DNA from 3 places in the Comamonas jiangduensis genome. Region 2 is predicted to be linked to each of the others. Evidence: predicted binding sites of a transcription regulator. Region 2 holds the regulator's gene; each other region holds the start of a gene.
What was found. The regulator LexA, encoded in region 2, represses DNA repair genes until DNA is damaged. The targets are predictions, from matches to a motif close to ACTGTATNNNNATACAGT.
Positions count from the first base shown of each region.

Region 1: a site for LexA is predicted at 4,313-4,330, ahead of QEP12_RS09075 (DNA topoisomerase IV subunit B). Genes of this name have one in related genera too.
Region 3: a site for LexA is predicted at 2,270-2,287, ahead of recA (recombinase RecA). Genes of this name have one in related genera too.

Region 1 covers NZ_JARXOV010000009.1:81,225-88,703, reverse strand. Annotated here, with positions in the region: gene bamC (NlpB/DapX family lipoprotein) at 1-910, opposite strand, end outside; gene dapA (4-hydroxy-tetrahydrodipicolinate synthase) at 962-1,858, opposite strand; gene QEP12_RS09090 (class I SAM-dependent methyltransferase) at 2,071-2,664, opposite strand; gene QEP12_RS09085 (hypothetical protein) at 2,780-2,944, opposite strand; gene QEP12_RS09080 (MFS transporter) at 2,955-4,151, opposite strand; gene QEP12_RS09075 (DNA topoisomerase IV subunit B) at 4,364-6,343, shown strand; gene QEP12_RS09070 (lytic transglycosylase domain-containing protein) at 6,486-7,358, shown strand; gene parC (DNA topoisomerase IV subunit A) at 7,436-7,479, shown strand, end outside.
Region 2 covers NZ_JARXOV010000023.1:35,389-42,867, forward strand. Annotated here, with positions in the region: gene QEP12_RS15685 (DNA polymerase III subunit chi) at 1-45, shown strand, start outside; gene QEP12_RS15690 (hypothetical protein) at 45-482, shown strand; gene QEP12_RS15695 (D-2-hydroxyacid dehydrogenase family protein) at 499-1,500, opposite strand; gene QEP12_RS15700 (hypothetical protein) at 1,752-1,913, opposite strand; gene QEP12_RS15705 (hypothetical protein) at 2,088-2,351, opposite strand; gene lexA (transcriptional repressor LexA) at 2,445-3,116, opposite strand; gene QEP12_RS15715 (asparaginase) at 3,190-4,140, shown strand; gene adk (adenylate kinase) at 4,242-4,898, opposite strand; gene kdsB (3-deoxy-manno-octulosonate cytidylyltransferase) at 5,302-6,063, opposite strand; gene QEP12_RS15730 (Trm112 family protein) at 6,069-6,251, opposite strand; gene lpxK (tetraacyldisaccharide 4'-kinase) at 6,277-7,299, opposite strand; gene QEP12_RS15740 (ExbD/TolR family protein) at 7,310-7,479, opposite strand, start outside.
Region 3 covers NZ_JARXOV010000005.1:121,820-129,298, forward strand. Annotated here, with positions in the region: gene QEP12_RS05980 (MgtC/SapB family protein) at 1-527, shown strand, start outside; gene recX (recombination regulator RecX) at 559-1,014, opposite strand; gene recA (recombinase RecA) at 1,083-2,207, opposite strand; gene QEP12_RS05995 (MarR family winged helix-turn-helix transcriptional regulator) at 2,348-2,851, shown strand; gene QEP12_RS06000 (response regulator) at 3,178-3,852, shown strand; gene QEP12_RS06005 (sensor histidine kinase) at 4,044-5,519, shown strand; gene QEP12_RS06010 (LysR substrate-binding domain-containing protein) at 5,547-6,524, opposite strand; gene QEP12_RS06015 (tripartite tricarboxylate transporter substrate binding protein BugE) at 6,646-7,479, shown strand, end outside.

The DNA of each region.
Region 1 (7,479 bases), on a different contig from region 2:
GGTTGGGTGCTACGTAACGTACGTAGTACACGCCCTTGGAGCGGTCACGGTCTTCCACGGTAAAGCCCGTGCGATCCAAGGCCACACCCACACGGCGCCATGCACGGTCAAAAGGCTCAGCCAGTTGCACGGTGGGTTGACCGTTGATGGTGCTGACTTTGGCCGAAGGTGCAGCTTGCACCGTGGTTGCCTTGTCGGCAGCGACCAAAGCGCGCGATTGCTCTTCGGTGGTGCCCAGCTTGATCATCAGGCGGCGCAGGAATTCGGTTTCCAGCTCTGGATCCGAAGGGCGAGGCTGCCAGATGGTGGAGTCCTTGTTGCTGTTGCTGTAGACCTCTTCCATGCCACGGTGGGTGATGTAGATCTCGGTCTTGCCGTCCGCACGGCGCTCCAGGCGCGTGCGGAAGCGGTCACGCTCGCTAGTGGAGTACAGCGAGTCAAACACCTTGCCCAGCGTGGAGCGAATGATGTCTTGCGGCAACTTGGCGCGGTTTTCGGCCCATTCGGTTTCGATGATGCCCAGATCGGCTTTTTCCTGCGACAGGTTAAAGCCGTGGTCCAGCCAGAACTCGCGGGTAGGTTCCCACAGCTGGTCGACAGGGCGGCTTACCACCAGCCAGCGCTTGTCGCCATCGCGCTTGATTTCGACATCCCCCACTTGCAGGGGCGCTGCGCGCTCCACCGTGGGCACCTGGGCTTGGCCTGCTTGCAAAGCCACCGCAGAGACGGAGCGGTCAGGCGCTGCGCTGTAGCGGGTGTCTTTGGTCAGCTGTGTCAGGTCTGGAGGGACTTCCAGCGTGCTGGCCTTCTTGGCGCTCTTGTAGTCGATCTTGCTCTCTTCGATGACGGAGCATGCAGACAGTGCGACGGCCAAGCCGATCAGGCTTAAGCGGGCGGTAGTTTGGGTCACTTTCACGCGGAAATTCCTCGGGTGATGCAAAGACGGTTAAAGCAATGCGAATTAAATCAAACCTGCATTGCGCAGCGCGGTTTCTACCACAGGCTGGTACGCGGCCGACAACTCGGTCATGGGCAGGCGCAGCGTGCCGCCACAGTGGCCCATGCGTGCCACGGCCCATTTGACGGGGATGGGGTTGGCTTCGATGAACAAGTGCTTGTGCAAAGGCATGAGCTTGAACTGGATTTCCATGGCGCGCTGGATGTTGCCAGCCAGCGCTGCGGCGCACAGCTCGCTCATCAGGCGCGGAGCGACGTTGGCCGTCACCGAGACGTTACCGTGGCCGCCGCACAGCATCAGGGCTACGGCGGTGGGGTCGTCACCGGAGTACACGCCAAAGCCCTGGGGCACATCGCGGATCAGCCACTGGGCGCGTTCGATGTTGCCGGTGGCTTCCTTGATGCCGAAGATGGAGTCGATTTGCGCCAGGCGCAGCACGGTGTCGTGCTGCATATCGGCCACGGAGCGGCCGGGCACGTTGTAGAGCATCATGGGCAGGTCGCCCACGGCTTCTGCAATGGCCTTGAAGTGCTGGTACTGGCCTTCTTGCGTAGGCTTGTTGTAGTAGGGCACCACTTGCAGCTGGCTGTCGGCACCCACACTCTTGGCAAATTTGGCCAGCTCAATCGCTTCATGCGTGCTGTTGGCACCGCAGCCAGCCATCACGGGCACGCGGCCTGCGGCTTGCTCCACGGACACGCGAATGATTTCGCAATGTTCCTCCACGTTCACGGTAGGGGATTCACCCGTGGTGCCCACGACGCCAATGCAGTTGGTGCCTTCGGCAACATGCCAGTCAATCAATTTGCGCAGGCTGGGGTAGTCGACGCTACCGTCCTCGTGCATAGGGGTGACAAGGGCGACGATGCTGCCTTTCAAGGCGACTGTAGATGTGGTCATGACCGCAAGAGAAAACGGAAAAAGGGCATTCTAACGACTGCGCAAACGGACATCGCAAGCAATGTATGCGCGTTGACCCTAGGCAACATGCGCGGGTCACGCTAGTCCAAGCAGATGCTTTGAAAAAAGTAGCTGTTAGCGCAAGTTATACAGCGTTTTTGAGGATGAATCTATCGCAAAAGTTGATTCTTACTGCGCTGGCAGCTCCTGTTTTAGATGTGCGCTGGCAAGGGCGACGCCATCAGCGGTAAAGGAGGCGGTGTAGCATGCCTAGCATTGATCGCCACCATGCGTTGCACCACGCGCTCGGGTGCTGTGCGAAGCCCGTGTTCGTAAGCCACGATGTGCCAGCCTGCGCACACTTGCAGCAATTCGCCGGGGGCAAGCAAGAAATCGGGGCGCGAGGGTCTGCCGTAGGCTTCGTTGCCTTGGGCAAACGTTTCATAAAGCAGTGCGCCACCTTCGCGCACGCTGGCCAGCAACTGCGGCCACAGGGGGCGCCACAGGTAGTTGGTGACCACCACCGCATCAAACTGCTGGCCCGGCAGCGGCCATGCTGCATTTTCGATATCGGCTTGCACCGCCTGGATGCTTGCGGGTAGCTGGGCCAGTGCGTCAGGGTTGCGGTCAATCCCTGTCACGCGATGGCCTAAACCTTGCAGATAGGCCGCATGCCTGCCAGTGCCGCAAGCCACGTCCAAAACGTGGGCCTGTGAAGGCAGCAAGTGGGCAAAGCGTTGAATCCATTCAGAGGGCGCAGCCACGCTGGCTGTGGCAGGGGGCGAAGGGGGCAAAGAACTCGGCATAGTGCTGCCAACTATAGGCCAGCGCCGCACAAGGCCTGGGCAAACCACGGCTGCAGTAGCAGCATCCGTCCAGGGCCAGGGTAAGGCGGCTTCACGTGGGAGCGCGTGGCTCAGCTCAAAAGCAGGCCCACACCTGGTCGGCCAGCGTGAGCATGAATTCCGGGCGTGTGTACAGTGCAAACACCGCCAGCAAGGCAGCCAGCACGACGGCCCAAATTAGCGCCCGCAGCCACGTGGGCAGCGGTGCAGCGTGGGGAGGGGTGTGGGGTGCGGGCGTCATGCCAGTCATATTAAGCGGCGACGGCGGTTTTGCGCTGCAGGGGGGCTTCACGCACAGGCAGATTGACCAGTGCGGCAAACACGCCCAGGGCAATCGACAAGTACCACACCATGTGGTAGTTGCCATTCACGTCGTACAGGTAGCCGCCCAGCCACACCCCCATAAAACTGCCGATCTGGTGGCTGAAGAAGACAAAGCCGCCCAGCATGGATAGGTGCTGCACCCCAAAAATCTGGGCAATGGTGGCATTGGTCAGCGGCACGGTCGACAACCACAGAAAGCCCATGGCCGCAGTAAAGAGGTAGACCGACCAAGGCGTCAGCGGCAGCAGCAAGAACAGGATGGTGACCACGGAGCGCATGCCGTAAATGCCCGACAGCACATAGCGCTTGTGCATGGGGTATTTTTGGCCCAGATGGCCCGCCAGGTAAGTGCCAAAAATATTGAACAGCCCCACCAGCGCCAGGCCAATGCTGGCCACGTGCGGTGGCAGGCCAAAGTCTTTCAGGTAGCTGGGCATGTGCACGCCGATGAACATCACCTGAAAGCCGCAGACAAAGTAACCGCAGAGCAGCAGCACAAAGCTGGGGTTGGTCCATGCTTCTTTGAGTGCTTGGCCCACGGTTTGCTCACGCTGTGGCGCAGCGCCCGCGCCAAAGCCGGGCTCGCGCAGGCCAAAGGCCAGCACGGCAATGATGAGGACCATCGCCGCCAAAATCAGCAAGGCATTGCTCCAGCCAAACTGTGCAATCAGCGTGCCTTCGACGGGCACCATGAAAAATTGGCCAAACGAGCCCGCCGCTGCCGTTACCCCCATGGCCCAGCTGCGGCGCTGGGGCGGAATCTGGCGCCCTAGCACGCCGTAGATCACGGCATAGGTGGTACCGGCCTGCGCCGCGCCAATCACCACGCCGGTGGTCAAGGCAAACAACAAGGTATTGGGCGACAAGGCCATGCCCACCAGCCCCAGTGCATACAGCACCGCGCCACACAGCAGCACCTTGAAGGCGCCGATGCGGTCGGCAATCATGCCGACAAAAATGCCAAACACTCCCCACGACAGGTTCTGGATGGCAATTGCCAGCGAAAAGCTCTCGCGCGTCCAGCCCATGTCTTGCGTGATGGGCAGCAGCCACAGGCCAAAGCCGTGGCGTATGCCCATGGCCAGTGTGACGACCATGCCCCCGCACAGCAGGACTTGCAGCATGGGCAAACGCTGCGTGGATGACGGTGGTGTGTTGTATTGCATATGCCGCAATGTAGCGAAACACGCTGCGCAAAGCTGCAACATACGGGATACGGATTGCGCAAAGCAGCCATCGAATGGCACGATGGTTGTTTTGCGCAAGCCGGAGTTCCCGATTGGTTACTGTGAATTTATCCAGCACCGAGCTGTGGCCGGAACTACAATCCGCCCCCATGGCAGCTAAACCCTCTACTTCTGCATCCGCTTATTCGGAAGGCTCAATCCGCGTCCTCAAGGGCTTGGAGCCCGTCAAGCAGCGCCCCGGCATGTACACCCGTACCGACAACCCCTTGCACATCCTGCAAGAGGTGATCGACAACGCGGCCGACGAAGCCCTGGCCGGATACGGCAAAAAAATCAAAGTCACGTTGCACGCCGACGGCTCGGTCAGTGTCGAAGACGATGGCCGTGGCATTCCCTTCGGCCTGCACCCGGAAGAAGGGGCGCCGGTGGTGGAATTGGTCTTCACCCGCCTGCACGCGGGCGGCAAGTTTGACAAAGGCAATGGCGGTGCGTACAGCTTCTCGGGCGGTCTGCACGGCGTGGGCGTGTCGGTGACGAATGCGCTGTCCACACGCTTGGAAGTCACGGTGTTCCGTGATGGCCAAGTCGCCAGCTTGACCTTCTCGGGCGGTGATGTGGTGGAGCCCCTCATCACCCGCCCCATCGCCAGCGGCGACCGCAAGCAAGGCACCACGGTGCGCGTGTGGCCCGACGCTAAATACTTTGACAGCGCCAACCTGCCCATGGGCGAGCTGGTGCACCTGCTGCGCTCCAAGGCCGTGCTCATGCCCGGCGTCAGCGTCACGCTGACCAACGAGAAAAACAAAGACGTTCAGCAGTGGCAATACAAGGGCGGCCTCAAAGACTATCTGGAGCAATCCCTCACCGCCGACGCCGTCATCCCGCTGCTCGAAGGCGAAGGCTATGCCGACAAGCACAGCGAAGCTTTTAGTGAAGGCGAGGGTGCCGCGTGGTGCCTGGCCTTTACCGAGCTGGGCGCGCCCATGCGCGAGAGCTATGTCAACCTGATTCCCACCACCGCCGGCGGCACGCACGAAAGCGGCCTGCGCGATGGTCTGTTCCAGGCCGTCAAAAGTTTTATCGAGTTGCATGCGCTGCTGCCCAAGGGCGTCAAGCTCATGCCCGACGACGTGTTCGCGCGTGCCAGCTTTGTGCTGAGCGCTAAGGTGCTCGATCCGCAATTCCAGGGCCAGGTCAAAGAAAAGCTCAACAGCCGCGATGCCGTGCGTCTGGTCTCGGGCTTTGTGAAGCCCGCCATGGAACTGTGGCTCAACGCCCATGTGGAGCACGGCAAAAAGCTGGCCGAGTTGGCCATCAAGGCCGCGCAAACCCGCCAAAAAGCGGGCCAGAAGGTGGAAAAGCGCAAGGGAAGCGGCGTGGCCGTGCTGCCGGGCAAGCTCACCGATTGCGAAAGCCGCGACATTGCCGACAACGAGGTGTTTCTGGTGGAGGGCGACTCCGCCGGTGGCTCCGCCAAAATGGGCCGCAACAAAGAGACGCAAGCCGTGCTGCCGCTGCGCGGCAAGGTGCTCAACACCTGGGAAGTGGACCGTGACCGCCTGTTTGCCAACAACGAGGTGCACGACATTTCGGTAGCGATTGGTGTCGATCCCCATGGCCCCCACGACGAGCCCGACCTCTCCGGCCTGCGCTACGGCAAGATTTGCATCTTGAGCGATGCGGACGTGGACGGCTCCCACATCCAGGTGCTGCTGCTCACGCTGTTCTTCAAACACTTCCCCAAGCTGATTGAAACTGGCCATGTGTACATCGCCCTGCCGCCGCTGTTCCGGGTCGATGTACCTGCCCGCGGCAAAAAGCCAGCGGCCAAGGTGTACGCACTGGATGAGGGCGAGCTCAATGCCATCCTCGACAAAGCCGCCAAGGAAGGCGTGGCGCGTGAGAAGTGCCAGATCAGCCGCTTCAAGGGCTTGGGCGAGATGAATGCCGAGCAACTGTGGGAAACCACACTCAACCCCGACACGCGCCGCCTGCTGCCGGTGCAAGTCAGCGGGCTGGATGCCATTGCCTCTGCGGAAATCTTCGACCAGCTCATGGGCAAGGGCGAAGCCGCCGCGCGCCGCGAGCTGATGGAGCTGCACGGCGACGAAGTGGTGGTGGACATCTAAAGTGCCCCGGCTGCCGTGCCCACAGCAGCTGCGCACTTGTCTGACGCCATCTTCAGCATTCGGGTGGAATGGGCCAAATCCCTGCGCGCGTTGAGGGTGTAGGGCTTGGGCAAATCGCCCACCGGGTGCTTAATTGCGAGCAATGACTAACAACAATCCAACCTCCATAGCCATTCGCAATCTTTGCCGCCGTGTCTCGGCGCGGCTGCGTGGTGGATTGGCGCGCGCCCTGTGCGTGGCGGTGGGGTTGGGTGCGGTGTCGCTCGCCCAGGCGCAGACTTGGTTTTTTGTAGACCCCAGCGGCGTGCTGCATTACGCCAATGAGCGGGTGGACGAGCGTTACCAGCGCTTTTCCATGAGCACGCTGGAGCCGGGCGATGGCCCCCTGTTTGTCGATATCCGCAACGCGGCTGCGCAGCTGGCAGTGGCTTCGGAGAAAGACCGCCACGCCGCCACGCGTTACTTTGCCAGCAGCGTGGGCTACAAGCTGCATGCCAAGCACATCCGTGCGGCAGCCACCAAAGTGGGGGTGGACGAGCAATTGCTCAAAGCCATCGCCACGGCAGAGTCGGGCTTTAACGCCTCGGCAGTGTCTCCCGCAGGGGCGATTGGGCTGATGCAAGTCATCCCCGATACGGCAGCGCGCTTTGGTGTGGCGGGCGATCCAAAACGCTCGATTGCGCAAAAACTCAAAGACCCGGCCATCAATGTGCCCGTCAGCGCGCGCTATGTGCGCTATCTGCAAAGCCTGTTCCCCGGGCGCACTGACCTGGTCTTAGCCGCCTACAACGCTGGCGAAGGCGCGGTGCAGCGCTATGGCAACAAAATTCCGCCGTACAAAGAAACCCAAAACTACGTCAAAACCGTGATGACTCTGTACGCTAGCCTGCAATCCACCCTGGCCGCTGACAGCAGCGTCAGCCTGTATGGTGGCACTGCACAGCTCACGCGCAGCCCCACGGATGACAGCCGCTTTCGCATGACCTTACCAGCAGGCTCCGCAGTGCAAAACTGACGGGGCCTGCCGCACCCCATGAGCAGGGATGGGCGTTGGAGGAGACGCCCGCCACTGCTGCCAATAACGAAGAAACCATGAGCGATCAACCCGAAGTCGAAGCTATCTCCACTCCCGCCAA
Region 2 (7,479 bases):
CATGCGATTGAGCGGTTTGACTTGGTACTGCAAGGAGATCGGTGATGGCTGCTATGGATACACGGCATCCTCCGCGTTTCGTGCCGACGCTCACTGATGTAGTTCCAGACGCTGAGACGATGCTGACTGCTCCCAACTTCGCTGTGTCGCAAGAGCATTTGCCAGAGCCGGTGGATGCGCCGTTTGTGCAAGATGTTGCGGAGTCCGCAGCACCTCTGGCGAAAACTGCCGGCGCGCCAGAACTGCCAACGCAGCAGTGCTTGGTGGATATAGCGCAGTCTATGCAGGCCAATGTCATGGCTCGCCTGGATGAGACTTTGGAGGAGCGTTTGCGCTATGCGCTGGCAGACATGGTGCAACTGCACACCCAATCGCTGTATCAAGCGATTCGCGCTGATGTTGAGCGCCTGGTGAGCAGTGCCGTGCATGAGGCCATCGCCCAAGAGCTGGCGCATATGCGCTCCCAAACCGATCAGCTTTGATTGATGCTCAGCTGTCCTAACGTGGTGCAGCTTCAGGGTTCAAAATATTGCTAGGCGTACCTTGTGCAAAGTTACGCACGTTGTCAAACGCAGCCCCGAAGTACAGTTCATAGCTGTCTTGCTCTACATATCCAATGTGGGGCGTGCAGATGCAGTTTTCCATCCGCAGCAGGGACTGGCCTTGCAAAATAGGCTCGCTCTCAAAGACGTCAATAGCGGCTAAGCCGGGACGGCCGCGCTGCAAGGCGGTCACCAGCGCATCGGGCGCTATCAGTTCTGCACGTGCTGTATTTACCAGCAATGCTGTGGGTTTCATGAGTGCTAGGTCTTGGCCTTGCACAATATGTTGGGTTTGCGCATTAAGTCGCAGGTGTAAGGACAGCACGTCGCTGTGAGCAAAAAAGGATTCTTGGCTTGCAGCGGCCGCATACCCATCTTGCTGGGCTTTTATGCGGGAAGATTCACTGCCCCAGATGGTGACTTGCATGCCAAATGCCTTGCCATAGCCTGCCACCAACTGGCCGATTCGACCATAACCCCAAATGCCTAATGTGCGCCCTCGCAGCGAGGTACCCAAGGCAAAATTGGGGGGCATAGAGGCTGTCTTTAACCCTGATTGTTGCCATGCACCATGTTTGAGGTTAGAGATGTATTGCGGCAGGCGCCTTGTGGCAGCCATGATGAGTGCCCATGTCAGCTCAGCAGGCGCAACTGGTGAGCCTACGCCCTCTGCAATCAGAACGCCGTGGTCGGTGCAAGCCTGAACGTCGATGTGGGGCCCTGCTTTGCCTACCTGCGCAATAAGTTTTAACTTGGGCAGTTTCTCAATCAATTGCCGGCTAATCGGCGTGCGCTCTCGTATCAGGACGATGACGTCTGCATCGCGCAAGCGCACCGCGAGTTGACCCACACCTTTGACCGTGTTGGTAAAGACTTTGGTCGTAAAACCATCCAAGAGCGCTGCGCATTGCAGCTTGCGCACAGCATCTTGGTAGTCGTCGAGGATGACAATATTCATGGGCAATAGGGGCTTGCTGCTGGAGCCAAGAAAAGCATGCATTGCAAATAGCATGCAAGGACTGCTGTACCCCGCGTATTGTCCTATAGCCTGAGTGCATGAAGCCCGTGGTTAGGGGCATATCGTGTATGCAACTGCGACATTCGTGCAGTTTTAGTTGCACGAGCGGTTGAGGGGTATATGCCAATTAGGCTCTTGAGCTAAGCGGAAAAAGCGCTGCTAGCTCCTATTTTTGCACTTCATGCAAGTGCCTAAGCTGGTTTGGGTGGGTGTTGCAACTGGGCCTTGGCGCGCTCCCAAGTCACGCGCACATCGGTTTTTTCAGCGGTGCGGTAGGTGAAGCTGCGGCCCATTAACCCGCCGCTGCTGGGCATAACAGGTTGGCGTGATGTGGAATACGGCGTAGTGCTCATAAATCCTCCTGCGGGTATGGCGCAACTGTATGAATCGGTGAGAACCGTTGGTTGCATCGTGCAGCAATTATCGGGAACTGATTCGGGCTTATTCACGCTATTTGTTGTCAGGTGTTTTTGATGTTTGGGTGAAGGGCCAAGAGTGGCGTGTGGTGGACGATGGGTTGTGCAGCATTAATGTGCTGCGACGCGCCATGTGTTGCGCACTTCTTGCGCAGCCAAAGCATCCAGCGCCGCACAAACATCCGCTAATTTGCCGGATAAGGCAAAACGATTGCTGTCCTTGTCTTTACTGCGGCGCATTAAACGGACATTCCCGGTGCAAGTTTTGCAAGTCACGGTGCGCAACGACACATCGCAGAAAGTATTTTGGTTGCTGGCGGATGTGCGCGCAGTTTCGATATGTGGCAGAGGCAATGGGCAGTGCAAAAGGTGCATGGCGTACTCCTTGGTGGAGAAATTGAGATAAAACAGGCGACAGCAATCCCTGCAGCGCAAATGGCCGCATGCATGGAGGGGGGGATGGCTTTTTTAGAGCTGGATGGCGTTGCGGATCAGGCCAACCGCCAGGCCTTCGATCGCAAAATTTTCTTCTTCACCGACTTGGATGATGGGGTAGTCAGGGTTTTCAGGCAGCAGCTCAATCCCGTGAGCGGATTTGCGCAAACGCTTGACGGTAACTTCATCACCGAGGCGTGCCACCACGATTTGACCGTTGCGGGCTTCTCGGGTGGATTGCACCGCGAGTAAATCCCCGTCCAAGATGCCGGCATCGCGCATCGACATGCCACGCACGCGCAAAAGGTAGTCGGGTTTGCTGGCAAACATGGAACTCTCGACGGCGAAACTTTGGTCAATGTGCTCTTGCGCCAAAATGGGCGACCCTGCAGCGACGCGGCCCACCAGCGGTAACCAAAGAGGTTGCATGGCAGCCATTGGCAGGTCAAAGTGTGTGCCACGGGCGGCGTTAATGTTGCGCACGGTCTCGCTGACCAAGCGAATGCCACGCGAAGTGCCGCTGACCAATTCAAGTACGCCTTTGCGTGCCAAAGCCTTGAGGTGCTCTTCTGCTGCATTGGCAGACCGGAACCCCAGGGTGCGCGCAATCTCGGCGCGTGTTGGCGGCGCGCCTGTGCGGGAGATGGCTTCTTGAATGAGATCCAGAATCTGCTGCTGTCTGGGGGTGAGGGTGGTGTGCTCCATGCCTGTCCTTTTGAAGGATAACTGTTTGTTTATCCAGTACCTGTATTTTTAACCAGTTTCGTGAGGTGTGCAAGTGTCTACAACAAGAAAAATTGTGATCTTGGGGATGGGGGGGACAATTGCGGGCCAGGGCAGCGCCCATGGAGGTGGTGTTGGCTACCAGCCAGGGCAGATTGATGTTGCACAGTTGTTGCAGCCGATTGTTGACCACTGCCTGCCAGAGCATTTCGTATTCGAGGCTGAACAGGTTGCGCAACTCGACAGCAAAGACATGGATATCACGACTTGGCAGCAGCTGGCGCAGGCGTGCAGCAAATGGCTGGATCAAGCTGATGTGGAAGGTGTAGTGATTACCCATGGCACCGATACATTGGAAGAGACGGCTTGGTTCTTGCAGTGCGTGCTGCGGCCGGTGAAACCTGTGGTCATGACATGTGCGATGCGCCCCGCCACGGCTTTGTCGGTCGACGGCCCTGCCAATTTGCGGGATGCAGTGATTTGTGCCGCTGATGGCGTGGCCGGCGTGTGGGTGACTGCGGCGGGCGAGGTGCATGGCGCGCAATGGCTGCGCAAGGTGCATCCGTACCGCGTACATGCCTTCTCCTCTGGAGCACAGGGGCCTGTAGCTTGGGTCGAGGAGGGGCGTGTGCGTTGGCTGCAGCGTGCATCTGCAGCCGTGGTATTGCCTGAAATGGCATCGGCAGTGTGGGAGCGCGATGCCCAGCATTGGCCGTGGGTGGAGTTGGTGACCAGTACCGCGGCAGCGCGGCCTGCTGCGGTAGATGCGTTGGTGGTGGCGGGCGTGCAGGGCCTCGTGGTGGCAGGCACGGGCAATGGGTCTATTCACCAAGCCTTGCAGCAAGCACTGCAGCGTGCCACGGCCCAAGGCGTGATGGTGTGGCGGACTACGCGCTGCGAGCAGGGGCAGATTGTGCTGGCCGATGGCGAGCAGGACGCGGCGGTGACGCCGCTTGGTCCTGTCAAGGCACGCATCAGTCTGATGCTGGCGCTGCTGCAAAACTAGTGCACACGCTTTGCGTGTGGAATGCGTGTGGCGCTGCGTGGCTGCAATGCACATAAAAAAGCTGCCTCTAGGGCAGCTTTTTTATGGAGTGTGTAAAAAGATCAGGCGCCCAAGGCTTGGAAAGCGCGCGCCGTGATTTCTTCGACAGAGCCCATGCCGCTGATGGCTCGGTACTGGGGAGCCTTGGCTGGGTCTTGCTTGGCCCAAGCTTGGTAGTAGTCCACCAAAGGACGCGTTTGGTTGCTGTACACATCCAGACGCTTTTTGACAGTCTCTTCCTTGTCATCGTCACGCTGTACCAGGTCTTCGCCGGTCACGTCGTCCTTGCCTTCCACCTTCGGTGGGTTGAACTTGACGTGGTAGGTGCGACCCGATGCAGGGTGCGAGCGGCGACCGCTCATGCGCTCGATGATGGCGTCAAAAGGAACGTCGATTTCCAGCACGTAGTCCAGATCCACGCCCGCAGCCTTCATGGCGTCGGCCTGTGGGATGGTGCGGGGGAAGCCATCGAACAAGAAACCGTTGGCGCAATCGGCTTGGGCGATGCGTTCTTTGACCAAGTTGATGATTAGGTCGTCGCTCACCAGCTGTCCAGCTTCCATCACGGCCTTGGCTTGCAGGCCCAAAGGTGTGCCAGCCTTCACGGCGGCGCGCAGCATGTCACCCGTGGAGATTTGGGGAATGCCGAACTTCTGGCAAATAAAAGCAGCTTGTGTGCCTTTGCCGGCGCCGGGAGCGCCCAACAAAATCAGTTTCATGGAGATCCTCGATATATAGAAATTCTTGGCGAAGCGGGGCGTTTTGATGCAGCAAAAAAGCAGGCGGCTACCGCTTGATATCTGTTCAAGGATAGCATGCACGCCCTTATTTTTGACTTACAAAGTTGCCAGTACTTCGCGTCTGCGTCGTTTCTCGGGGGCGATGCCAGTGACTTGACAGGCGGTGCTCAGAGTGCTTATTCGCTATACACAAAGCATACTGTGTTGATAATTGACAGATATGTCTTGTAGAAGACATTGCTGTGTAATTTCTGAAAATAGGAGCATTTGGCGCATGTCTGTGTTGAGTTTGCCATTGGAATGCATGGCATCTCTTGGAAATTCAAGCGCTAACTGCTCTTATTTTTCATTCATTTTTCAGAAATTCCTGAAATGTTTTGGCTTAAGCGTGGCGCAAGAGCGTGCGTACACGTTCCAAATCTTCTGGCGTGTCTACGCCTGTGCCGGGTGGCTTTCGTGTAATGTGCACGGCGATTTGATGGCCGTGCCACAGGGCGCGCAATTGTTCCAGTGATTCCAGCTGCTCCGTGGGCGCAGGCGTGAGTTGTGGAAAGCTGCGCAAAAACCCCGCTTTGTACGCGTATATACCCACATGGCGCAGCGGCGCGTGGTCGCTGTTTTCGCTCCACCATTGCGTGTCGGCATGGTCGCGGTTGAAGGGAATAGGGGCGCGGCTGAAGTAGTGCGCCAGGCCCTGGGCGTTGCACACGACTTTGACCACATTGGGGTTCAGATAGTCAGCCAGGGTGGCAATGCGGTGGGCGGCGGTGCCCATGCTGGCACTGGGTGCGCAGGCAAGCACCTGTGCCACGGCGTCAATCAAGGCGGGGTCTATCAGCGGCTCATCCCCTTGCACGTTGACCACCAGGTCGTCGCCATGCAGGCCCAATTGGGCGCAGGCTTCGGCCAAACGGTCGCTGCCGCTGGGGTGGTCAGCACGGGTCAGCAGCGCTTTGACCCCATGGGTGGTACACGCTTGCACGATAGAGGCATCGTCGGCGGCCACCACCACACGGTCGGCAGCACTTTGGCGTGCTTGCAGTGCTACACGCACCACCATGGGCAAGCCTGCAATGTCTGCCAGCGGTTTGTTGGGCAGACGGCTGGAGGCCAGTCGCGCGGGGATGAGAACGGTAAAGCCCACGGTGTTTAGCCTTCCAGTTCGCTGTCTTCCAGGGGGCGGGCTTCGTTTTCCAGCAAGATGGGCATGCCGTCGCGCACGGGGTAGGCCAAGCGGGCGCTTTGCGAGATCAGCTCCTGGCGCTCTTTGTCAAAGCGCAAAGGGCCTTTGGTGACGGGGCAGACCAAGAGTTCAAGCAGTTTGGAGTCCATAGCGGTGTACCAGTGGTGTTCTGTATTAAGAGGGGGATGATAGGCACGGATGCTTATCTAGCAGATCAAAATAGCCTTGATCCACGTGAAGGTGCAAAGGCACCGCCAAGGCGTCAGGGCATTGCTGCCAGAGCTTGGCGGCATCTTTTTCGGTGCAAATCACTTGCATGCGCTCACCAGACGGGCGCTTCCAGCTTTCAAAATTGTAGTGATCTGGCAGGGCTTCGGTGCTGGCCAATGCCAGAGACTGGGCGCGCAGCATGGCAAAAAAATCTTCGGGGCGGGCAATGGCTGCCAAAGCGTGCAGTGGCTGGCTTTGCAAGTTCTGCAAAGGCACGCGCTGGCCGCTGCGTGTGATGGCATAGGGCGCCAATTGGCGCTGCACATGAAAACACGGGATGCTGGCCGGTGTGCCTGAAGGCGGCCGCGCTGCGGAATACAGTGCAGCAGTGACCGGGCGTGGCCACGCTTCGCGCAGCGGGCCAGCAGGCAGCAGCCAGCCATTGCCAATGCCTTCGTTGTTGAAGACGCAAATCTCTATGTCGCGTGCCAGTGCGTGGTGCTGCAGCCCGTCGTCGCAAACCAGCACATTGGTGGCTGGATAGGCGGCCAGCAAGGCGCGAGCGGCATCGATGCGCTGGCGCGCCACAAAAACTGGCACGCCGCTGGCGCGGGCCATGAGCAAGGGCTCATCGCCCACCTCTTGCGGCAGGGATTCGGACGTCGCCTCGCGGCAGTCATTGGTGCTGCGGCCATAGCCGCGCGAGATGATGCCGGGCGTGAAGCCCCGTGACTGTAAATGCGCCACGGTGGCCAGCGTCACGGGGGTTTTGCCTGCGCCGCCTGCAATCACATTGCCCACCACGATGGTGGGAATGCCCGGGTGCGCAGCTTTTTTCCAGCCCCATACATACAGCTTGCGCTGCAACCCAGACAGTGCGCCATACACGGCCGCTAGTGGCCACAAAGCGCGGGCGGCCAGATTGCGGCTGCGCCAGATATGGCGCAAGCGCTCAGAGCCTGTGCCCTGGTGGGCGGGGGCACTCATTGGTGCAGCCTTATTTTTTGCCGGCAGAAGCGGCCGACTGGGTGGCAAAGGTAATTTGCGTCAAACCTGCACGTCGCGCAGCTTCCATGGCGGACACCACGGCCTGGTGCGGGGCTGCCGCATCGGCGCTGATGATGACAATGCTGTTGGCACCCGCTGGGGCGGCGCCAGCCAGGGCGC
Region 3 (7,479 bases), on a different contig from region 2:
CACTGCTGCTGTTTGTGGCCGTGGTTGCCACGGTGTCGCCTGCCTTGTTGCAAGCCGTGCAATGGGGCTTTGCGGGGGCGGTGCTGGGCTTGCTGGCGGTGACGGCGGTGCTGCTGGCCAAGGCGCATACCCATGTCCATGCCGATGCCTCCCATGTGCAGGCGCCCGAAAAATCCGGAGCTTTCAAACTGACGCATGCTTTGCTGATTGCCGGCTTGATTGCCGGCGTGTCGTTGCTGGCAGCGTGGTTGGGACACAGGTTTGGGCATGCCGGCGCACTGGCGGCGGCGGTGATGGTGGCGCTGGCCGAAGTGCAGGCCGCTGCCGCAGGGGTGGCGCAATTGTTTGCCAACGGCAGCATGCAAGTGGAGGTGGCGCGCTGGGGCATTGGGGCCGTGCTGGCGGCCAGTTGCGTTAGCAAAGGTGTGCTGGCCTTGGCCAGCGGGGGCTGGCGCTATGGCGCTTGGGTGATCGGTGGTTTGCTGGTGATGGTGGTCTGCGGCAGCCTGGGTTTGCTGGTTGGCTGAGTGTGCCGCGGTGCTTGGGAGGCTGCGGCGTTTAGTCGGCTTGCGGCGCTTGGCCGCGCACCACCTTGTTGACCACCTCGCCGCCAAAGCCACGGCTGGCCAGAAAGCGCATCTGCTTCATGCGTTCCTGCGGCGTGGTGGGCACCTCGCCAAACTTGCGCAGCCAGACCTCCCAGGCGCGCGCGTGCTCGGTGTCTTTGAGTTGCTCGGCCGCAGCGCGCACGGTGTCGTCATCCAACCCTTTGCTACGCAGCTCTTGCAGCACGCGGCTGGTGCCCAGTTTGCTGCTGCGCCGGTACAGCACCGATTGCGCTACGCGCTCGGGGTTGATGAAGTTTTTGGCTTCCAGCGCGTCCAGCACGGCACCGAGGTCTTCCCCTTCTTCCACGTGCGGTGCCAGCTTGCGCTCCAGCTCCAGTCGCGAGTGTTCGCGCTGTGAGAGCAGTTTGAGGGCACGGCCCGTCAGTGATAGCTTGTGAAAACCCATGGTATTAAAAAAATAGCTGCTGACGCTTGATAGGTAAGCGCCAGCAGCCTTTTTGATGCTGAACTTGATTAACCGATCACGCCGTCTTCGTCGGCAGCACTGGCGGCTGTCTTGTCGGCCTTTTTGCCCTTGGCTGGTTTGTTGGGTGCATCGCCTTCACCCGTGGCTACCAAGCTGATACCCAGGCTTTCGCGCACCTTGTTTTCAATTTCGATGGCCAGCGCACGGTTTTCTTTGAGGAACTCGCGGGCGTTGTCACGGCCTTGGCCAATCTTTTCGCCGTTGTAGGCGTACCAGGCGCCAGATTTCTCCAGCAGCTTGGCTTCGACCGCCATGTCCAAAATTTCACCTTCGCGGCTGATGCCTTCACCAAACAGAATGTCGAACTCGGCGGTCTTGAAGGGAGGCGATACCTTGTTCTTGACGACCTTGACCTTGGTTTCGTTACCAATCGCGTTGTCGCCCTTTTTGATGGTGCCGGTGCGGCGGATGTCCAGACGCACCGAGGCGTAGAACTTCAGCGCGTTACCGCCGGTGGTGGTTTCGGGCGAGCCGAACATCACGCCAATCTTCATACGGATCTGGTTGATGAAAATGACCGTGCAATTGGTCTTTTTGATGGTGGCCGTCAACTTGCGCAGGGCTTGGCTCATCAAGCGAGCTTGCAAACCGGGCAGGCTGTCGCCCATGTCGCCTTCAATTTCGGCCTTGGGCACCAAAGCCGCCACCGAGTCGATGACGATCAGATCGACCGCGCCCGAGCGCACCAGGCTGTCGCAAATTTCGAGCGCTTGTTCGCCGGTGTCCGGCTGGCTGATCAACAGGTCGTTCAGGTTCACGCCCAGCTTTTGGGCGTAGCCGGTGTCCAGCGCGTGCTCGGCGTCGATGAAGGCGCACGTGCCGGCCAGTTTTTGCATTTCGGCAATCACTTGCAGCGTCAACGTGGTCTTGCCCGAAGATTCGGGGCCGTAGATTTCAATCACCCGGCCACGGGGCAAGCCACCCACGCCCAAGGCAATGTCCAGCCCCAGCGAGCCAGTGGACACCACCTGGATGTCTTCAATCGCTTCGCCTTCGCCCAGCTTCATGATGGTGCCTTTGCCAAATTGCTTTTCAATTTGGGCCAGCGCGGCGGCCAGTGCTTTGGATTTTTCGCTGTTGGCGTCAGGGGTGTTGCGTGCGACGGCGTTCATGGCGTTTCCTTGAAGAAAGAGAGGGCGGACTTCACAAGTGCACCCCCTGTGGTTGTTCACAGGCTGGATGCTTGAACAGTAGTGTAGGGGCTTTTAAAAATATATATAGTCAAGTTGCATGACTATTCGTAAAACTGACTATGTCTGTGAAATCTCCTTCTTTGCAGGCCGATGAAGCGTGGCGGCAAACGCATTTCGGGCGCTTGCTGGGCCATGCGCTGCGCAAGTTCGATGCGCGGGTGCGCAGCCTGATGGCGCAAGACGATGAAACGCCGCTGGCGCTGTCCAATCTGGCGGTGCGCGACAAGGTGGGCGCGGCGCACATTCACATCACGCGCCACCTGTCGCTGCAGGGCGACCGCATTACCGATCTGGCCGAGCGCGCGGGCATGAGCAAGCAGGCCATGCTGGATGTGGTGGACCAGTGCGAGGCCTGGGGGCTGGTGCTGCGCGAGGCCGATCCCCATGACCGCCGTGCCAAGCGCGTGCGCTATACCGACGCCGGACGTGAGTGGCATGCGGCCTTTCAGCGTGCGGTGCAGCAGGCCGAGGCCGAGTTTGTGGAGGCGGTGGGCCAAGACGTGGCCACGGTGGTGCGCATTGGTCTGGAGGCTTACGGCAGCGAGGTGGGTGGCGTGGCTTAGACCCGCCAATCCCGCCCGGGATACGTCGTTGCTGCGCCTGCTCGTACGCTGAGCCAGCCTGCGGTTTCGCACCTTGCCTCCGACGCACCTCTTCGATGTGCCGGGTGGGGGGATCGGTGCTTCAGCGCTTGGCCAGCAGCCCTCTTGCCGGGCAGTCGCTGCGTTCTGTGTTGCAGCGCAGCACCCGCGTAAACACCTGTAGGGCGCGTGCGTGCCGACTTCTAGAATTGGGTGACAGGTGGTGCCTCTGAACGGGCATCCGGTGTGAAGTGGCAGGCACGCTGCAGCCAGCGACCCCAGAGCGCGGTGCAGCAAGGAGACAAGCAATGCGCATCCTCATTGCAGAAGATGATCAAGTACTGGCCGATGGTTTGCTGCGCAGTCTGCGCGGTGCCGGAGCCGTGGTGGACCACGTGGCCAACGGCATTGAGGCCGACACCGCCCTGGTCACCAACAACCAGTTTGATTTGCTGATTTTGGATTTGGGCCTGCCGCGCATGCACGGGCTGGAAGTGCTCAAACGCATGCGGGGCCGGGGAGACAGCTTGCCGGTGCTGATTTTGACGGCGGCAGACAGCGTGGACGAGCGCGTGCAAGGGCTGGACTTTGGGGCAGACGACTACATGGCCAAGCCTTTCAGCCTGCAAGAGCTGGAAGCGCGCGTGCGCGCGCTGACGCGCCGTGGCATGGGGGGCACAAGCAGCTCCATCAAACACGGCCCCTTGGTGTATGACCAGGCCGGGCGGGTGGCCACCATTGACGGCAAAATGGTGGAGTTGAGCGCGCGCGAACTGGGCCTGCTGGAGGTGCTGCTGCAGCGCGCTGGTCGCCTGGTGAGCAAAGACCAGTTGGTGGAGCGCCTGTGCGAGTGGGGCGAAGAGGTGAGCAACAATGCGATTGAGGTGTATATCCACCGCCTGCGCAAAAAAATCGAACGCGGCCCGATTCGCATCGCCACGGTGCGGGGGCTGGGGTATTGCCTCGAAAAAATACCGTCCTGAGCGCCGTTTCTCCCATCCCTGATGCACCGTAGCTTTGCCTTGTCGTACCGCTGGGGCTGCCTGCGGCGTTGCGCTGCGTTTGGGGCGCAAACCTACGAGTTGCTAGGGGCGGGCGGTTCTGAAAACATAGCTTTCTGCGCTGGTGCTGTAAGCGCTAGAGGCCAAAAAGCCTTGAAAGACGGGCAGGCACTGTGAAGATATTCCAGCGTGAACAGCGTTCCTTGTTCGGAGAAATTCTGGACTGGATGCTCACGCCCTTGCTGCTGCTGTGGCCCGTGAGCTTGGCGCTGACCTGGCTGGTGGCGCAGTCGCTGGCCAATAAGCCCTTTGACCGCGCGCTGGAGTACAACGTGCATGCGCTGGCCCAGCTCATCATCGTGGAGCCGGATGGGCGCATCCAGTTCAACCTGCCGCAGCCTGCCTCGGAGATTTTGCGCGCCGACGAATCCGACATGGTGTTCTACCAAGTGCTGGACCCCCAGGGCGAATTCCTGGCGGGCGACCGCGACTTTCCCGCTGCGCACCCGCGCTACAACATGCCGGCTGGCGAGGTGGTGCTGCGCGATGATGAGTTGCGCGGGATTGACATTCGCGTGGCTGCCATGTGGGTGCGCCTGCCGTTGAGCACGGACAACGCCCTGGCGCTGGTGCAGGTGGCCGAGACGCGGGAAAAGCGCAGCGTGCTGGCGGCGGAAATCATCAAGGGGGTGATGCTGCCGCAGTTCGTCATCTTGCCACTGGCGGTGCTGCTGGTGTGGCTGGCACTGGCGCGCGGCATCAAGCCGCTCAGCCGCCTGGAAGAGCGCATTCGCGCGCGCAAGCCCGAAGATTTGTCGCCCCTGAACCACCGGGGGGTGCCGATGGAAGTGGTGCCACTGGTGGATGCGGTGAATGACTTGCTGCGCCGCCTCAATGAGTCGCTGGCCACGCAAAAGCGTTTTCTGGCCGATGCGGCGCACCAGCTCAAAACTCCGCTGGCGGGGCTGCGCATGCAGGCCGATCTGGCGCAGCGCGAAGGCACCAGCACGGGGGAGCTCAAGCGCTCTCTGGAGCAAATTGGGCGCTCCAGCATGCGGGCGACGCACACCGTCAACCAGCTGCTGTCGCTGGCGCGCGCCGAAGGGGCGGGCACCGGGCTGCAGCGCACACCCTGTGATTTGGCGGCGCTGGTGATTGAGGTGATGCAGGACCTGCTGCCGCTGGCCCTGGATAAGCATGTGGATATGGGCTATGAGGGGGCGGAGCCGAGAGCGGCTGGTGTGTGGCTGCAAGGCAATGCCACGCTGCTCAAGGAAATGGTGCGCAATTTGATCTCCAACGCCATCAACTACAGCCCGTCCAGCGCAGAAAAACCCGCCGTGGTGACGGTGCGCGTGCTGCCCGATTTGCTGGCGCGCGTGGTGTTGCTGCAGGTGGAGGACACCGGCCCGGGCGTGCCCCAGGACGAGCGCGACCTGGTGTTTCAGCCGTTTTACCGCGCACTGGGCTCGGAGGCAGACGGCTCCGGGCTGGGGCTGCCCATCGTGCAGGAAATTGCGCGCCAGCACGGCGCCGAGGTGGTGCTGGAAGATGCCCAACCGCAGCGCCATCCACCCGGCGCGCTGTTTACGGTGCGCTTTCGTGCCATGCGCTCTGCAATCTTATTGCAAGCAGCTAGCGCCGATTAAATAAGGATTTCAGTATAAATAGATGCGCTATTCGTTGCTGATAGAGCGCTGCCTGCTACGCTTTTGTTGTGTTGCCAAGTTGTTGGAGGTGGGTTCTTTGTACGGGCGCGCCTGCTGCAGCAGCCAGTTGCGAAAGGCCACCAGCGGCGCAATATTGGCCCGCGATTCGGGGTAGCACAGCCAGTAGCCCAGATTGCTCACCAGCCCGTGGTTGGGCAGGGGTTCACGGACCAAGCCCTTGGCAATTTGCCCTTCCACCAGGCAGCGCGGCACCAAGGCCACGCCCATGCCCGCCATCACGGCCTGGATGATGGTTTGAAACTGGTCAAACTGCAGGCCCGCCAAGGGGTCAATGTTTTGCACCTCCCACGCCTGCGCCCAAGTCATCCAAGCGTGCGGAATGGTCAGGTGGCGCAGCCGTGTGTACTGGGCCACGTCGGCAGGGGTGTGAATGGCGGGCCCCCCCAAACTGGCGGGCGGGGCAATCAGGGCGACGTCTTGGCCATCCAGATAGTGCGCCCGGGTGCCTGGCCAGTGGCCTTCGCCAAATTGGATGGAGCAATCCAGGTTGGGGCTTTCAGGGTCGTAGCTGTACGGTTCAAAGTGCAGCGTGACCTGGGGGTGCTGCTGCTGAAACTGCGGCAAGCGCGGAATCAACCAACTGGCGCCAAAGGTGGGCAAGCTGGACAGGTGCAAGGCGCCGCCGCCGTCGGTGCTGGTGATTAACTCCAGCGTGGCTGATTCCAGTTGCGACAGAAGTGTGCGCACGGCTTTCTCGTAGCGCTCGCCCGCCGGTGTGAGGGTCAGCCGCTTGCGGCTGCGCTCAAACAAATCCACGCCCACCCACTTCTCCAGCTCCTGGATCTGCTTGCTCACAGCACTTTGCGTCAGGTGCAGCGCTTCCGCCGCGCGCGAGACGCCACCAAAGCGCGCGACGGTGGAGAACGCCCGCAGCAAATGCACAGGGGGCGTTAAACGGCGCAAGGGAAGTAAGCTGGTAGACACGGTTCGTATTCCTTAGGGGAATAATAACAATAGGACTATTTGTTTGGTTGCCAGCAGTATTTACCCTAATCTATGCGCTGGTCTTATAGATAAGCTGTTTTTTCAGCATGGGAGCCCCGCGATGCAACGTCGTCACTTTCTCTCTGCAGTCGCCGTGGCTGCTACCGTTTCTGTATCTGGCATGGCGATGGCCCAAGACACACGTCCGTTGCGCATCATCGTGCCGTTCCCCGCAGGTGGCTCGACCGACATGGTGCCGCGCAACATGCAAGACGTGCTGACCAAGCTGCTGGGCCAGCCTGTAGTGATTGAAAACAAGGCGGGTGCTGGTGGCTCCATCGGCATGGCCGAAGTGGCTCGTGCCACCGACGGTCTGACCTTCGGCATCGCCACCCTGTCGACCCACGGCGTGAACCCCGCCGTCTACACCAAGCTGCCCTACAACGCGACCGAAGATTTCGTCGGCGTGACCGAGATCGTGAAGGCCCCGGGCGTCATCGTGATCAACCCCAAGCTGATTCCTGCCAAGAATTTTGCCGAGCTGGTGGCTTACCTGAAGGCCAACCCCGGCAAGATCAGCTATGCCACCCCTGGCAACGGCACCATCGGCCACATGTGGGGCGCGCAGTTCATCAAGGCGACGGGCGTGGACATGCTGCACATCCCCTACCGTGGTGCAGGCCCCGCCATCAACGATGTGCTGGGTGGCCAGGTGCCGGTGTACTTTGACCAGGTGGCTTCTTCGCTGCCCCACATCCAAAGCGGCAAGCTGCGTGCGATTGCAGTGTCGTGGAACGAGCGTCTGGCCGTGTTGCCCGATGTGCCCACCTACAAGGAAGCAGGCCACGCAGAGCTGAACGATCCTTCGTGGTTTGGTCTGGTGGCGCCCAAGAATACGCCTGCCGACACCGTGGCTCGTGTGCAAAAGGCGGTGGCGGATGCGCTGAAGGACCCT